Regions from separate parts of the Paenibacillus sp. J22P15 genome, predicted to be linked through region 1. Evidence: riboswitches for the same ligand, from Rfam matches in the RefSeq annotation. Region 1 holds a riboswitch; each other region holds the start of a gene.
What was found. A riboswitch is a leader RNA that binds a small molecule or an ion and turns the genes downstream of it on or off. The one in region 1 is predicted to bind cyclic di-AMP.
Positions count from the first base shown of each region.

Region 2: another riboswitch for cyclic di-AMP. It lies ahead of AC0YN6_RS26700 (ubiquitin-like domain-containing protein); the one in region 1 lies ahead of AC0YN6_RS09425 (hypothetical protein).
Region 3: another riboswitch for cyclic di-AMP. It lies ahead of AC0YN6_RS22615 (TrkH family potassium uptake protein); the one in region 1 lies ahead of AC0YN6_RS09425 (hypothetical protein).
Region 4: another riboswitch for cyclic di-AMP. It lies ahead of AC0YN6_RS27355 (C40 family peptidase); the one in region 1 lies ahead of AC0YN6_RS09425 (hypothetical protein).

Region 1 covers NZ_JBWDNT010000003.1:230,688-235,028, forward strand. Annotated here, with positions in the region: gene AC0YN6_RS09420 (hypothetical protein) at 1-304, opposite strand, end outside; cyclic di-AMP (ydaO/yuaA leader) riboswitch at 744-941, shown strand; cyclic di-AMP (ydaO/yuaA leader) riboswitch at 1,033-1,202, shown strand; gene AC0YN6_RS09425 (hypothetical protein) at 1,321-1,719, shown strand; gene AC0YN6_RS09430 (potassium-transporting ATPase subunit F) at 1,843-1,920, shown strand; gene kdpA (potassium-transporting ATPase subunit KdpA) at 1,939-3,618, shown strand; gene kdpB (potassium-transporting ATPase subunit KdpB) at 3,637-4,341, shown strand, end outside.
Region 2 covers NZ_JBWDNT010000023.1:56,306-60,646, reverse strand. Annotated here, with positions in the region: gene AC0YN6_RS26710 (HD domain-containing protein) at 1-947, shown strand, start outside; gene AC0YN6_RS26705 (TatD family hydrolase) at 965-1,738, shown strand; cyclic di-AMP (ydaO/yuaA leader) riboswitch at 1,923-2,104, shown strand; gene AC0YN6_RS26700 (ubiquitin-like domain-containing protein) at 2,355-3,503, shown strand; gene rnmV (ribonuclease M5) at 3,628-4,173, shown strand; gene rsmA (16S rRNA (adenine(1518)-N(6)/adenine(1519)-N(6))-dimethyltransferase RsmA) at 4,181-4,341, shown strand, end outside.
Region 3 covers NZ_JBWDNT010000014.1:110,383-114,723, reverse strand. Annotated here, with positions in the region: gene AC0YN6_RS22620 (CPBP family intramembrane glutamic endopeptidase) at 1-935, opposite strand, end outside; cyclic di-AMP (ydaO/yuaA leader) riboswitch at 1,181-1,384, shown strand; gene AC0YN6_RS22615 (TrkH family potassium uptake protein) at 1,476-2,816, shown strand; gene AC0YN6_RS22610 (potassium channel family protein) at 2,835-3,497, shown strand; gene AC0YN6_RS22605 (LysR family transcriptional regulator) at 3,576-4,341, opposite strand, start outside.
Region 4 covers NZ_JBWDNT010000025.1:33,504-37,844, reverse strand. Annotated here, with positions in the region: gene AC0YN6_RS27360 (cryptochrome/photolyase family protein) at 19-1,362, opposite strand; gene AC0YN6_RS27355 (C40 family peptidase) at 1,553-2,002, opposite strand; cyclic di-AMP (ydaO/yuaA leader) riboswitch at 2,006-2,158, opposite strand; gene AC0YN6_RS27350 (copper amine oxidase) at 2,575-3,159, opposite strand; gene AC0YN6_RS27345 (hypothetical protein) at 3,286-4,101, opposite strand; gene AC0YN6_RS27340 (M1 family metallopeptidase) at 4,129-4,341, opposite strand, start outside.

The DNA.
Region 1 (4,341 bases):
AAATACGCTCATCCTTCAGCATGGGATCAGCTGTAAACACAAATGAAGCCGTGAGGTGAAAGGTGCCGATGTATCTAAGCAGCATACTGCTCCATCTAATCCAGTCACCTGGCTTATCAGATTTGTTAATAAATAACTCGCTCCACCCATGACCCTGCGCTGTCGAAAGTCGCAGACAAACACGATAGCCATTCCATTCAGGCATGGAATAAGGAATCACAAACATTTGAATTCGTTTAATTTCAATAAGAGCTGCGGAATGGTTATCCAAGCTGAGTAAGGGCACTTCAAGTGGCGTGGACATCAATGAGATCTCTCCTCAATTTGCATCATTCAAAGGTAATAGTCAGCCATATTGGCTTGCCGTCTATAGTAAGCCTGAAACGCATAATTGTAAAACTGTGGTATATCGTGAAAAGGCAACCATTGGTCATATTAAATGGAATCTATTCGTTATGTCAGTAAAAAAGGGTTAATTCTTTGAAATTCTCGTTCATGCTCTTTGATTCTAGGTTTTGGAGAAATCTGATTATTCACGCATGAAAACGTTGGGATGAGGGATAACGCTATTTTTGAAAATAAGAGTAAAACAGAGAGATAGTGAGAAATCAAGAGATCGAAATGAATGTAAGCGTTGCGAATCGCTCTGCAAGTCTGAAATTGTCTAAATTAGCCAGTGGACTGCCTTTACAGTACTTATAGCGAGGAGTAATATTCGATACAGGATTTATAAATAAGTTTCGATTTACTGATCGCTGAGTTTCCGTGAAAGCGGAAGCGGGGGAACCAATAATGACGCGATGCGCATGTTCGATGTGAGAGTCGGACAAACGCAAAGCAGGGGTGAATCTTTGACAGGTGCCATGGATACCGGTAAAGTAGGGCGACTCTCACCGCCCGAATCCGACAGCTAACCTCGTAAGCGTGGAACGAGAGAGGAATGATGAAGCTTGTGATCGATTAACTTCGACCGCAGAGTGTCATAGGCCTCTGCGGTTTTGTGCTGCCCGAAAAAGGGGCGGCTGCTATAAATGTTTCATCACGCTGAGTCCTGCAGCAGCAGGAACGGGGGAACCAACGAACGATTCGTGTGCAAACACGCTTCGCTTCATGGGGTGAATCGCTTGTTATTTAACAAGCGTAGGGCAACTCTCAAGGCCCGAATCCGACAGCTAACCTCGTAAGCGCACTCGAGAGAGGCAACAGCCATCGTGCTTCCTGCGGCTTATTCAGCTGCGGGCAAAGAAGCCGCGGGAAAAGTTCCTCTTATCCCAAGGCTTCTTTTTTGTTGCCTTTTTTACCATATGGAGGAGAAGCAGGTTGCAAGAAGATCATATTATCGTTGCAGGGCTGAGCGAGGCTAGCCACTCATTTATACGAACTTTACAGTTCCATCAACTAAATTTTATAGTGCTGACAAATAGCAAGCAGGAGGATAAACAGCTCCGCAAGCGAGGTATCAACAATGTCATGTATGTAAATACGAATGATCGCCAAAGCTGGAATACTCCTTTTCTGAACATCCGTGAGGTATTCATATTCGAAAGCAGCTTGGCGCTTAGCTGCCGCTTTGTACAGTGCTGCAGAGCGTGGACTTCAAAGTCGATTTACGTCATCACTCAGCAGTGGAATCCGCGAGCTATTTATAAAGGACTCGGAGCGGACCATATCGTTTTCTCTCATACCGGTGAAGTCGGTTTTCTATTAAGCAACAAATAATGCAGGAGGGATTTACATGCAGGATTTTTATATGATCGGTGCGCTGCTAGCATGCTTCGGATTATTTTACGGGTTTTTAACTTGGTGCAGCAACGTTATTGAGCAAACAGGGGGCGAGGGCGAATGACTATCATAGCGATAGCGGCCATATTTGTTTTCGTTTATTTAATTTATGCCTTAATTCATCCGGAGAAGTTTTAATAAAGGGGGATTTACAAGATGGATATTTTACAATTGCTTATCGTCATTGCAGTTCTTGTGCTGCTAGTAAAGCCGCTTGGTACTTATGTCTATCATGTATTCTCGAATGAACACAATCGGTTAGACAAAGTATTTGGCGGACCGGAGCGGGTCATCTTCAGTCTAATCGGACTTAAGAAACGAGAAGGTATGAGTTGGAAAATATATGCGCTCAGCTTTGTCGCAACCAATCTTATTTTAGTCGCCTTCAGTTATCTCATTCTGCGCTTGCAAAACGCGCTTCCATTTAATCCGAACGGTATGGCGGGCATGGAGCCGACGCTCACCTTCAACACGATCATCAGCTTTATGACGAATACGAACCTGCAGCATTACAGCGGGGAAAGCGCCTTATCTTATTTCTCGCAAATGGCTGTCATTATGATGATGATGTTCACATCTGCGGCGACTGGCTTCTCGGTTGCGATCGCATTTGTTCGCGGGATGACGAGTAAAGGGACTACGATCGGAAATTTCTTCGAAGATTTTGTCAAAGCACACACGAGGATATTCCTTCCACTATCCTTCATTATTACGCTTGTGCTTGTCGCGCTTCAAGTACCCCAAACGCTTGATCCGACATTCACAGTTAAGACGCTTGAGGGAGCCGTGCAGCAAATAGCCATTGGTCCTGTCGCTTCGCTCGAATCGATTAAACATTTGGGGACAAATGGCGGCGGATTTTTTGGAGTCAACTCTGCTCACCCATTTGAAAATCCGAATCCATTAACGAATGTCATTCAAATCTTGTCCATGTGGGCGCTTCCGGCGTCGCTGCCGTATGTATTTGGTCTGTTCGCCAAAAACAAAAAGCAAGGCTGGGTAGTATTCTCAGCGATGATGATTCTGTTTCTCGTCTTTCTTAGCCTTGCTTACGCGTCCGAGAAAACAGGTAATCCAGCAATGAACGCATTAGGCATCGATGCTTCGCAAGGAAGCATGGAGGGGAAGGAAGTAAGATTCGGTATTGCACAATCGGCTCTGTTTACAACGGTGACGGCTGCAGCAACGACGGGTACTGTCAACAATATGCATGACACCCTAACACCGCTAGGCGGATTGGTTCCGCTTGCTGAAATGATGCTGAATGTCGTCTTTGGAGGCAAGGGTGTAGGGCTTATCAATATGCTTATGTACGCCATTCTAGCTGTGTTTATATGCGGATTGATGGTTGGACGAACGCCAGAGTTTCTTGGACGAAAAGTAGAGCCGCGTGAAATGAAACTCATTGCAATAGCGATATTGGTTCATCCCTTCATTATATTGGTGCCCACCGCCATCGCATTAATGTCGGATTTGGGTACGGCAGCGATAACAAACGCTGGCTTTCATGGAATAAGCCAAGTGCTGTATGAATACACGTCCTCGGCGGCGAATAATGGTTCCGGTTTTGAGGGATTAGGCGACAATACACCTTTCTGGAATATAAGCACTGGACTTGTCATGCTGATCGGTCGCTATATATCCATGATTGCTATGCTGGCGGTTGCAGGTTCTCTTGTACGTAAGCAGCCTGTCCCGGAAACGATCGGTACGTTCCGTACGGATAATGGACTTTTCACAGGATTACTAATCGGAACTGTTCTATTGATTGGTGCTTTAACCTTTTTGCCGGTCATCGTGCTTGGGCCGGTTGCAGAATATTTGACACTCCGCTAACGGATGAGGTGAATGATAATGAATAGAAATAAGACGAATAAGCTGCTGTCGGCAGATGCGGTTAAACGTGCCGTAATCGATAGCTTTGTTAAATTAAATCCAGTAGTGATGATGAAAAACCCTGTCATGTTTGTTGTTGAGGTTGGTACGGTTATCGTACTGCTAATGACTATATTTCCACAATACTTTCATTCACAAGAGCGCATAGGTTTTAATATTACCGTATTTTTCATCTTGCTCTTTACGCTGTTATTCGCAAACTTTGCTGAAGCGATAGCTGAGGGCCGGGGCAAGGCGCAAGCGAACTCACTCAAAAAATCAAAGCAAGAGATGAGTGCGAATAAGCTGGTCGGCAGCAACATTGTAGTCGTATCATCAACAGAGCTTCGTAAAGGAGATATCTTCGTCGTCTCACAAGGCGAAATGATTCCAGGCGATGGCGAGGTTATTGAAGGACTTGCTTCAGTAGATGAATCAGCCATTACGGGCGAATCAGCACCGGTCATTAAAGAAGCAGGGGGAGATTTCAGCTCTGTAACAGGCGGCACAAGGGTTGTGAGCGATCAAATTAAGGTGCGCATGACAAGCGATCCCGGAGAGTCATTCATTGATCGGATGATTGCACTCGTTGAAGGTGCCAAGCGTCAAAAAACACCTAATGAAATCGCGCTGAACACACTATTGACGAGTTTAACCATTATATTTTTGATCGTTGTTGTGACT
Region 2 (4,341 bases), on a different contig from region 1:
ACGAAGAGTGGACATGTAAAATCGTGCTGGGGGATACTGAAATTAATCGCGTACTGAGAGCAGTATCAGAGCAATTTCCTGCTCAGGTTGCAGCAGTCATTCAAAAGACCTATCCGAAGCCAATAGTAGTTAGTCTGATTTCAAGTCAAATGGATGCAGATCGGATGGATTATTTGCTCCGTGATGCTTATTTTACCGGTGTGAATTACGGTACATTTGATTTAGAGCGAATCTTGCGCGTATTACGTCCTTATAAAGGGCAAATTGTAGTCAAAGAGAGCGGGATGCACGCAGTAGAGCATTATTTGATGTCTCGTTACCAAATGTATTGGCAGATTTACTTCCATCCCGTTACAAGAAGCTCAGAGATCATCCTACGTCAAATATTTCGAAGAGCGCAGGAGCTTTATGTGGGTGGCTATTCATTTGAGTGGATGCCAAAGCAGTTGAAGTGTCTGCTTCAAAATACGATGACAGTACAAGATTATTTGAAGCTGGATGAGGCGCTTGTTCAGACTGCTTTCATGGAATGGGCGGAGGAGCGGGATTCGATATTAAGCGATTTGTGCGATAGGTTTATGAACCGACATTTATATAAGTACATTACTATTGAAAACCCCGATGAAGAGCTATTAAATGAGATCAGCAATTGCTTCTCTTCTATAGGAATGAACCCTGATTACCATATGGAAATTGATTTTCCATTTGACCTGCCTTATGACGTTTATCGTCCGGATAAAAAAGATGGCGAAAAGAAAGAAAAAGCGCCGATTTTGTTGTTAGATCGCCTTGGTGAAATCAGTGAAATATCTTCCAAATCCGACATCGTTCGCTCTATTACTGGCTTGCATCAAGGGAAATACCATCTGTATTATCCAGAAGAGCCGCTTAAAGAAAATATTCACTTATTGCCAGAAATAATAAAAAAACTATTTAAACTCGACTGAAGGAGCCTAACATCAACATGACATTACTTTTTGATACCCATACCCATTTAGACTCAAGTAAATTCGATGAGGATCGCGACGAGGTGATTCAGCGGGCGAAGGATGCAGGTGTAAACTTGCTGCTCAATATTGGCTTCAACCGTGAAACGATTCCGACGACAATGGCGCTCGCGGAGCAATACGATTTTATTTATGCAGCTGTCGGCTGGCATCCCGTTGACAGCATAGATATGCGTCCAGAGGATTTGGAATGGATTGAACGTCTATGTGCACATAAAAAGGTGGTAGCCATCGGTGAGATTGGACTTGATTATCACTGGGATACTTCACCAAGGGATGTGCAACAAAGGGTATTCCGTGAGCAAATTCGTCTAGCTCGCAAAGTAGGCAAACCAATCGTTATTCATAATCGCGATGCTCATGAGGATATTATCCGCATTTTGCAAGAGGAGAATGCGGCAGAGGTTGGCGGGGTCATGCACTGCTTCTCTGGCAGCTGGGAAACGGCTAAGCGATGTCTGGATATGAACTTCTACATATCGTTCGGAGGGCCTGTAACTTTCAAAAATGCAAGGGTACCCAAAGAGGTGCTAAAACAGGTTCCGCTCGACCGAATTTTAATCGAAACCGATGCTCCATATTTAGCTCCTCACCCCTTAAGAGGGAAACGAAATGAGTCATCTTTCGTCTCTCTGGTTGCGGAGACAGCAGCTGAATTATTAGGCAAATCGGTAGAGGAAATAGGCGCAATTACGACTGAAAACGGTCGTAAATGTTTTGGGATTGTCTAAAAACGAGAGGGATCAAGAGATATTGAGACCTTTATCGCGTAAAAAGTGATTTTTATATCGAAAATCTCTAATTTTTTCCGTCTTTATCCTGCTTTTTCGCTTAAATCGTCTTTTATCGTATCTTTACAATTGACCTCGTATGAGGGTATGATTCAACTCAGAGCTTTAAAATTTTGTATTGGATTTCCAGTTTACGCTTAATCTCCATTCGGAGAGCGGGGGAACCATGTACGGTATGATGTATCGTATTTTGAATTCTTCAGGGGTGAATTTCGAAGCCTTTGCCATGAGCATTGTGTAACGAATAGGGCGACTCTCTTGCCCGAACCCGTCAGCTAACCTCGCAAGCGCTTATAGAGAGTGATCAAACCTCGTGCATCCATTTTGCCGTATCCCAGTGTAATCATTTAACCGGGAAGCCACGAAACAGATCCTCTGTCGACGGCTTCTTTTTATTTTCGAATAATCGGGAATTTGTCGACATAGGGATAAAAGATGGGGGTGGGAGGACTGATAGAAGTACTGGATTGCGTGCTTGCACGCCAATATACTATAGTCGCGTCAGTTGTATCATGCGTAACACTTGGCGGCGGGGCTATGAAGGAGGACCGATGAAGTGGGAATAATCCAGGTTAAGGACACCCATGGGAAACGATCATCCAGCATGTCTTTCGCATTGCGATGGAAGCGTGAAAACTTGCGTTTGATTCTTTTGAGTGCTACTATCTCAATCGCTATGACTTTCATGTTTTTGGTGTTGTTGTACGGAACGGCTGTCAAAAGCGTCTCCGTAGTAGTGAACGGACAAGAAACCGTTGTGGAAACGAAGCAATGGGTCCTGCAACGCCTACTGGATGAACAAGCTATCGCAATTGGACCACATGATGAGGTGTCCATACCGCTTAATGCGGCAATAAAGGACGGAGACCGTATCGAGGTAACTCATGCGATACCGGTAATTGTGAAGGCTGATGGCAAGACCTCTACTGTATATACGACAGAGAGAACAGTGCAGGCAGCGATCGAGGAATTACATATTCCAGTTCGTGGTCAAGATAAAGTTATACCTCCGCTTCATACCGTATTGGATACAGAATTGACCGTAACGGTAGTTCGTGTCGATAAGAAGGTAGCGGAGACAGAACGTGCAATGCCATTCTCTATTGTGAAGAAGGATGATCCAACGCTGGAAGCGGGTAAGCAAAAGCTCGTTCAACCCGGCAAAGAAGGTCTTATCGTAGAGAGTGTCGAGAAGCAGTACGAGGATGGAGTCCTTATTTCAAAGAAGATGGTCAGCAAGGTTGTTGAGAAACCAGCAATTAATCAGGTTGTCGCCATCGGAACGAAGAAGGAAGAGCCTAAGGTATCGGTTCTCTCGAATAAGAGCCAAAGCATTGCGTCGCTTACGAAGAGCGGTGTAACGTTTAAGGCGAAGAAAGTAATGAAAAATGTTACTTTAACTGCGTATTCTGCTGGCCTATCTTCAACAGGCAAGGATGAAAGTCATCCGGAATTCGGGATTACCGCTTCAGGGACCCGTGTGAAAGAGGGACGGACGATTGCTGTTGATCCGAAGGTTATTCCTATTGGCTGGTGGGTGTATATTGAAGGAATCGGTTTCCGCCGTGCCGAGGATAAAGGCAGTGCGATTAAAGGCAACAAAATTGACGTATACTTTGATAGTACAAAGATTGCGAACAAGTTCGGCAGAAAGAAAGGCATTACCGTATATGTGCTGGGGCCGAATAAACCTACAGCAAGCTAGTTATGGTGCTACCATCATCTTATCGCAATTATTAATTAAATATGCCATCATAAGGAGAGGCAATGCCTCTTCTTTTTGCGTGTTTGCGGGTCTAATAAAGTTTATGTAGAAGGGAATGATCTTGGTGATCAAAGAGATCATTGTCGTTGAAGGTAAAGACGATACAGTTGCAATAAAAAGAGCGGTGGATGCAGATACCATAGAGACGAATGGTTCCGCAATCGGTGAGGATGTTCTGAAGAGAATCGCGCTGGCAAGCGAACGTCGCGGTGTCATTATTTTTACAGATCCTGACCATGCGGGTGAACGTATTCGGAAAATCGTTGCACGTCATGCGCCAGGGTGCAAGCATGCCTTCTTACCACAGGAGATGGCTTTGTACAAAGGTGATATCGGAATTGAAAATGCGAGTCCTGAAGCGATTCGTATGGCGCTCTCACAACTGCGTACAGAGTCAGAGGATGTTGCGGGAGAGATTAGCTGGGAAGACTTAATGGAAGCGGGTCTAATCATACATCCAGATGCGGCTAACCGCCGATTGGTTATAGGTAAGCTGCTTGGGATCGGTTATGCCAACGGTAAGCAGTTTTATAAGCGCTGTACAAGCTTTCGTATATCCAAAGCAGAGTTTGCGGAAGCGTTCCATCAAATGGAAAAGGAATTGGAGTGATAGCTGAATGAGTGGTCAAGAGCAGAATGAGATAAGCAAAGAAAACGTGAAATCACCCTCGATCGAAGTGGCTACGCCCAAACGCACCAAAGAAATTATTGCGAAGTACGGCTTTTCCTTCAAAAAAAGTTTAGGACAAAACTTTCTGATTGACCAAAATATTTTGAA
Region 3 (4,341 bases), on a different contig from region 1:
ATCGCTAGTAAAACACTGACAACGGCTGTGATCGTAGCTGTCGGACCTGCCATGTCAGTTTCACCGAGCGTGGACCGAATACCATCGATTACGTTAAGATTCATGATGATATAAGTGATTAAATAAACGATAGTCAGAATGTAGCCGTATTTGAAGGAAGTATATTTCCGATACAGCACCGCATAAATGATGGCTAAGACGAACAGCACGAAGCTCATAAACAGATAACCGATCGAGGTCAGGTATTCTGCTATTTTATCTTGCTTCTCTACATATTTAATGTAATCATCTGGAGCAATAAACGATGGTTTATATTTGCTGATGACAATTCGATCATTAACGGTTAGAGCGTCAACAAGGAGTGTAAGCTTAGCATCCTTAATGGTATAACCCGCAGGAGGTTGGGCTTGCCAATCACCATTTGGAAGTATTTGACTGCCTATAAATTCAACGCCGCTGAATTTATTTGCAGTTAGAAAAGCGATAGCTTCCTTCGTTTTCTCCGTGCCAGACAACGGCTGCCCTTTAATCTTTAGGTTCCAAGATACAATCTTACCGCTTTGCATATGTACGTATACGAAACCGCTGTCGCCGCCTGCGAATTTCAAGTCGACCTGATACGTATCAGTAGGGAAATTGGGATCGTATTTATCAGAGTATGTTTTTATCAACTCATGTTTGGATAGGTAGCCGTTCATGAGCTTATCGGTTTGATGTACCGCTTTAGCCGATTTCACCTTTAGACCCGTTTGTTTCTCAGCAAATGCGGATGCTTGATCCTCTGCTGCTGATTTTTCAATGACTTTGGTGTTTAATTCACCAGAGGAGATAGACACGATCATCGGTACAATTTGAACGGCTGCATAAATGATAAAGCAAGCAACAGCTGCCCATATAAAACGTTTCCATTCGCGGGGTTTAATAGAGTCAATCATAGGTTCACCTCAACTGTCTTTAATATGAGTAGTTCATTTCAATACCTTAACATACAAATCCCTATATTATCCAATGGAAATGACCATTTACTTTCAAAATAATGCGAAATAACGATGTCCAGCAAGCTAACAGCATGCTGCTTCGTCCCATTGCCCGTATTTGGTCCAAAATCGTCCTGTTTGTCGCAAACGTCACCTTTATATCGAGAGCGGTTAGGGATTATAATCGTTAACGTCATACTAATTGCATAGCACAGCCGAATTTCCGAAGGAAATCGGGGGAACCATAAAGTTGTCCAAATGGATGAACCAGCAGAGAGCAAAGCTATTCATACATTGGCGACGTGGGGTGAATTTTAGCGGTGGAATTTAACTTCTTCCGCTGAATAGGGCTGCCTGTTCAGGCCCGAATCCGTCAGCTAACCTCGTAGGCATATTGGAACAGGACTCATTGCACTGAGCACTTTGAGATTCCAGTGCTTTTTTTTATGCTTAAAAACAGAAAATGACTAAAAAACATATCGAAAAGAAGGCAAAGGAATGAAGGTCAATTTGAATGTTCTGAAGTGGTCGCCCCCTCGAATTCTGGTCAGTGGATTCGCACTTATTATTTTACTTGGGGCCTTATTATTATCCATGCCGTTTGCATCGGTGAGCGGTGAGCGGCTGCCTTTTATAGATGCGCTATTTACGGCTACTTCGGCTACTTGTGTAACTGGGCTAGTCGTTGTGGATACGGGAACCTATTTCTCCATCTGGGGCCAGATCATATTGATGTGTTTGTTCCAGCTTGGCGGTCTAGGATTTATGACGATGGCAACGCTAATAGCACTCGTGTTTCGCAAAAGAATTTCATTGCGTGAGCGGCTGCTGCTGCAAGAATCGATGAATCAGTCGAGTATGGAAGGCATCGTGCGTTTAATTAGGCGAGTAATTGTTTATTCATTAACGATAGAGCTTATTGGGGCTGCGTTGTTCGCCTCACGGTTTGCATTCGATATGCCGCTAGGCAAAGCGATCTATTTCGGAGCATTCCATGCGGTTTCATTATTCAATAATGCTGGTTTTGATATTTTTGGACATTATCGCAGCTTGACCTTATATGTATCCGACCCAGTCGTCAATATTACAGCCATGATGCTTATCATATCGGGCGGTCTTGGTTTTGTCGTCATGTCCGACCTAATGGAATTCCGCAAAAAACGGAAGCTGTCGCTGCATAGTAAGGTTGTTCTGTCGATGACGGGAACATTGATCGCAGTGGGAGCTTTGGTCATATTTATTTTTGAATTTTCGAATTCGAAGACGCTGGGCTCTTTAGACTGGGGCGGTAAAATATGGTCTTCGCTCTTCCAAGCGGTTACGCCGAGAACAGCAGGAGCCAATACGCTTGATTACACAGCTATAAGGCAAGCTACAATGTTTTTTACTATTATATTAATGTTTATCGGAGCATCGCCCGGGTCAACGGGGGGCGGAATCAAAACAACAACCTTCGCCACGTTAATCGGTGCTGTAATTGCAATGATTAGGGGACGAGAGGACATCGTGCTTTTTCGTTACAGGCTGGGTAAGGACCGCATTTTTAAAGCGCTGACGATTACTTTAATCTCATTAGCGCTTGTCATTGTAGTAACGATGATTTTATCGATGACGGAAGAACAAGCCTTCATTATGTTATTGTTTGAAGCAACATCAGCGTTTGGAACGGTAGGCTTATCGGTAGGGGTTACCCCGGAGCTGAGTATCGTTGGAAAAATAGTTATATCTTTAACCATGTTTGTTGGAAGGCTCGGACCCTTGACGTTAGCATACGCACTTGGGCCTCGTACAGAAAAAGAGTTATTCCGGCATCCAGAAGGCAAAATAACGATTGGATAGGGGATTTCGCAAGTGGGAATGAAAAAGAAGCAATTTGTAATCATCGGCTTAGGGAGATTTGGTTCGAGTTTGGGGAGAGAACTGACACAGCTCGGTCATGAGGTGCTTGGAATCGACAAAGATGAGGAAGCTGTTCAGGATATGAGCAGTGTTCTAACATATGCGGTATCTGCAGATTGTACGGATGAGGAAACGCTGCGCTCGCTTGGCGTACGCAACTTTGATTGCGGCGTCGTTGCAATTGGAGATGATATCCAATCGAGCATTTTGACGACCATATTGCTTAAGGATTTAGGTGTGAAGCAAGTTGTTGCGAAAGCTATGACTGAGCTGCATGGCCGTGTGTTGGAGAAAATCGGTGTCGACCGTGTCGTCTATCCAGAGCGTGACATGGGCATCCGGGTTGCACATCAGCTTGTTTCCCCGAACCTGCTTGATTATATTGAGCTTTCTAAGGAATATACAATTGCTGAGCTTGCTGTTCCACAATGCTTAGATGGCAAGTCACTGCATGATCTTAATCCGCGCGCTAGATTTGGCTGTAGTATTGTAGCGATCAATAAGCCAAATGGTATCATTATCGCCCCAACCGCAACGGATGTACTTGCACTGCGTGACGTCATGGTTATTATTGGAACAAACGAGCAGATTGAAGATTTTGAGACGTCTGTCATACGTTAATCCGTCATTAGAAACACAGGTCTGGCAGCTATGGATTTGGAAGTGTAATATTGGAAATGCTGAAGGACAACAGCTAATTTAGAAGCTGCTGTCCTTTTTGTTTGGAAAACCTGCGGCGAGCTCATTAATCCATAGGCGAACCGACGGGCTGAGTGCAGCGGAATCCGCATGAATGAGCGAGGTTGTGCGCTTCGTATCCTCAAGCTCGCGGATCGGAATGACGATCAGCTCGTTGTCTTCAAGAAGTTGACTGCGCATATAAGATTGCGGCAATAGTGTCGCAGATCGGCAGGTGTGAAGCAGACGCAATATTGCTTCGAACGAATCTATTTCCATTCGCACGTCCGGCTGAAGATGGTATTTGTCAAAAAGCTCGTCAGTGAGCAGCCGATACCATGTGCCTTTGGAAAATAAGATCATCGGCATCCCGGTCAAATCCTGTATGCCGAGCGTGCCTTTATCGGTAATAACCTGATTTCGCGGAACAACTAACGAAAGATGATCCTCAAATAATGGAATACATCTGAGTGTCGAATCCTCGATGCTGGAAGCTACGATGCCGATATCGGCTTTATGGTCGCGTACGAGCGAGACGATCTCATGTGTTTTTCCGGTAATCGCTTTAATGTCGATTTCGGGATGCGTTGACGTTAAGGTTTGAATGAGATCAGGCAATGTGGTTTGCAGCGTCGTTAAGCTTGCGCCAATTGTCAGCGTGGTATGTCCAGCCGATGTGAACTCAGAGACGGTCTGCAAATATTTGCGATGAAGCTGGCGAAGCTCAAGAGCGTATTCATAAGTCAGCTGCCCGATTCTCGTGAGCTCAAGCCGCTTACCGATCCGA
Region 4 (4,341 bases), on a different contig from region 1:
TTATAGTTTCCTTACTAATCATTTCAGAATCGTTTTGTATACCTCTATTGCTCTTGCCCTGGATGCCTTCAGATCGACAATGGCACCGCTCTGCGGCTGATGAATCTCTTTGTCTGAAAGATGATCCAAATGAGGCAGCCAGCGCCTAATATAGCTGCCGCTAGGATCATGCGTTTGGGACTGCCTTGCGGGATTCATAATTCGGAAATAAGGTGCGGCGTCGTACCCGAGTGACGAGCACCAGAGCCAGCCTCCGCGGTTAATTGTATTGTCGTAATCACTTAGATGAAGGCGGAAATACTGCTCGCCAAGGGTAAAGGGGCATAACAGGTTTTTTGTTAGAAACATCGCGGTTACCATTCTCAGGCGATTGGGCAGTTCTCCTGTACGGTTCAGCTGCGTCATGGCCGCATCAATAATGGGAATGCCAGTAGCAGCTGTTGCCCACGCTTCGAGATGAGTGTCTGACAGATTGGACATATTAACCCGTTGTTCATAACGGAAATATTCATCATGGTACATCGCTTGGTATAAATAGAAATCACGCCATGCGAGCTGACGTATCCACGTTTCTGAACCTGGAAGCCCTTGGGTCAGTTCATAGGCGTGACGGGCTGAGAGGGCGCCTGTATTGAGGAAGCGTGCGAGTTTGCTCGTAGGTTCCTCCGCGTAAGCATCGCGGCTGTCCGCGTAAGAAGCAAGACGCTCACGAACGAATCGATCCAGTTTAGCTGACGCTTTTGGTGAACCTTGTACGTGTGTACCGCCAAGTGCGCAAGAAACGGCTTCTGGCAAGGTAAAAGTAAGTGCGACCTTGGTATTGATTTCACTTATGGTGGTAAGCTCATCTAACGTCGTTTGGCTCGCTGGACTATAACATTCCAGCATGAAGCTGCTCCACATGCGGTAGAAGGGCGTAAATACCTTGTAAGGCTCGGATCTCCGAGCAAACGTTGGGAACGCGTTTAAATCAGCAAGCGGAGAATCCGCAATAGACGTCCAGCGCCGACCTAAACCATGTGTTGCCAGCTTAAGCTGCTCATCGCGGGAACGCGCATAGGGTGTATAGTCTGAGTGGACGATAACCTCTTCAATGGGATGCGACTGCAGCAAAGCCTCAGTAATAGTGACAGGATCTCCATACAGCACATGAAGTTCCTTTCTTGCACTCGAGTAGCTGTCCAGCAGTGAGGCGGCTTGCGCCATGAAATTTCGGCCGCTATGACTTGTTAAACGACCGTCACCTATTAGAATAGGATCTATAATTAGCAAATGAATGCCCTGCATATCTCTTTTTCTTAAATAATCAAAAGCGCGCAAATCTGCAACACGCAAATCCTTACGATGAATAAACAAGTACATCAGGTACAGCTCCTTCCCTAAAAAAAAGCAGCTATGAACGGTCGTTATGCAGCGTAGATTGAAACAGCAAAGCCGCAAGTTATTTGTCGTCAGAGGACAAATAACTGCGGCTTTGCTTGATGAGTCTACCCGTTCAACCCTCAAGGAGAGGGATTAGGTTGCTCTATTTCACTTCAATGTTGGCTTGTTATTAATTAGCATCCATGATACGACGAGAAGTAACATACCGTCCTTCATAGTAATCGGAGTTAAGTTTGTCTGTTACAACGCCTCTGCTAGAGGACGAATGTACAAACTTACCGTCTCCTATGTAAATGCCAACATGGGATATGGCGCTGTTGTTGCCGCCAACTGTGTCGAAGAACACAAGGTCTCCCGGAATGAGGTCAGTCTTAGCGACCTTTGTACCTTCTTTTGCTTGCGAGCCAGAAGTACGTGTAAGATCAATGCCCATTTTCTCGAACACATAGCTCGTGAAGCCGGAGCAATCAAAGCCCCTCGACGTCGTCCCGCCGCTTTTGTACGGAGTACCGATAAGATCATCGACAATTCCGTTTAGTTTTGAGTCTGCGAAAGCGCTTCCCGCTTGGAAAGCAAGTACGAGAACGAGACCCAGGAGTATTGAGGTAAACTTTTTCAATTGTGAAACTCCTTCCAATGCCGACGAGGTTAGCTGTGGGGTTCGGTTGAAGGCTCCCTATGATTCCTCAGGCGTTTGCAAATACACAAACGTCGGAATCAATTCACCCAAAGTGGTTCCCCCGTATCCCAATAGGGAATTAGGCAGTTTTTTTATTGCTCTTGAAGGTAATTCGATTATTTTCAATGATCTCCTGCCTTTAGCGGCAATTTCTAATAATTCTCATGTAACCTTTTGACATTTAGGTTCGTTTATCCGTTCTTTGTGTAATATAAACAAAAGGTAATAGTGCTTTCTAACTAAATGCAAGGAGTCAATTTCATTAATTATGTGGATGTTGTGTAAAATATACCGATTTGTCCCCTTGGTATTAAATCGCAAGGACTAGCTTGAAGCTCCGTATACAGCGGAATTTCGCCATAATATTAGCCGAAAATTAGAAAAATCTCATCTATTTTACTCGGGAATAAGAGCGGATTCAGCAAGGCGATGGACTGCTGTGAATTAAGCAACAAGAATAGACAAAGGAGGCTGTTCCTGAGAACAACCTCCTTGGATGATGGAGAAGAAATTTATTTTGCGGTGATAACTTTTTCGGAAATGAGCTGCGGATCGTTGTTTTTCTGCTTCATCCAGAACTGTACCTTGTATTTCCCTGCATATTTGAAGTCGTAGGAGAATAGTTTGGAGCTGAACCAAAAGGTGTCTTTTTCAACGAATTCTTTAAAATCATTATCGTCCTGGCTGCGGCTATCAATTGAAGTTTCTTTATCATTAGGGTCAACGATGGTAACTTTGAATTCTGAAATGGTCATATTTAAATTATCGATTTGGGCCTGCACCATAAATTTCTGAACGCTGCCTTTATCAACCTGCCCGAACATGGTTCGTTTCTCGTTCATTAGAAACATGTGTACATTGGGCTTCTGAATAATCAGCTTCTTATCATTGCTCTTGTACTGGACAAAGGCTTGAAGATAGTCGTTCAAAGAACGGATACTGATATATACCTTATCATCTACAACTACAGCTTCATCGGTAGATTGCGTATTATTATAAAGGAGCGTTACTCTTTGAAATAGTTTGTCCGCTGCAACCAATGAACCGCCCGATAAGAGCAATACCATGGATATAATAATTAGTCTTTTACGCATCATTTGTGAAAGTCCCCCAATTTTGATTTTCTTTCAGTTATTTATACAAAAATACCATCATTTAGTTGCGGTCAGCCGAAAAAAAACCTTCGCACACACAGAATAGTGTGGAACGAAGGTTATTTCCTGTTAAATTTGTTTCGTTTGCAGGAGATCATATTGTGAGGCTATCGTCCAAACCTTCATTAATGTTCGAATGAGATGATAGCCCTGATGCAGGATGAGCGCGAACAATCCGGCCCACAGCATTGAGACACTGGTCACGACAAGCCCGGCAGCGGCTCCGATCCCCCACATGATGAGTGAGATGGCTGCGTAAGAGAGAAAGTTGCGTAGAGCACGCCATAAGGAACGAAACACCCCTTCACCTGATGCAGCGCCAAATTGCATGGAAAGAAATAATAGATGAAGCACCGTGCCCCACAGCAGCCAGAGCAGGGCGCCAGGCAGTACCGTTTGCAGCAGCTCTGGAGTGGACCCGCTCTCTAGAAGTGCGTCGAGTGAACGTGGGAGCACATACCAAGCCGGTGCCATTGATAAGACAACCTCAATCCAGTAAAGCAGAACAACGGGCTTCCAAGCTTTCCGGATACCCTCCAGAAACCGTGTTCCTCCCTCCGATCTACTCTGATTAAGGGAATAGAATAGACCGGCATTTAATAAGGGTGTGACCAGCATTCGGGCAACCAGAAGACCGCCCAGCGTCCACACATACGGATTAATCAAGTCAGTCTTGAACAACTGAAACTGTGCTTCGGTCATGAAGAGTTGAACAGCTGTTTCTGAATGGGAGGAGCTTGGGTATCTCCGCAGCAGCGGTGCAACGACCGAATCAATGAAACGATAGAGGAAAAATCCCCAGAGCAGCTGATACAGAAATAATAAAATAACAAGGTGAAAATGTTTGATCGCCAGCCGCCAGCCTTGCTTCAAATGTATCTTCATTGTTTATCGCTCCTTGAACGCAATTACTTACCAGCTCAACGACCCGAGCAGTCCTTCGATTAGTTGGACAACGCCGAGGCTCCATCTCGTACGTTTATCCTCTGGGAGCTGAGCCTGCATGTAGTTGTTAATGAGCTTATTGTCGAGTACATTGCTGTAGCTTGGATCAATGACAGCCCACTCAAGCGGAGCGGAATGCAGCTGTTTATATTGCATGTGTGATTCCTCGGTATCCCAAAC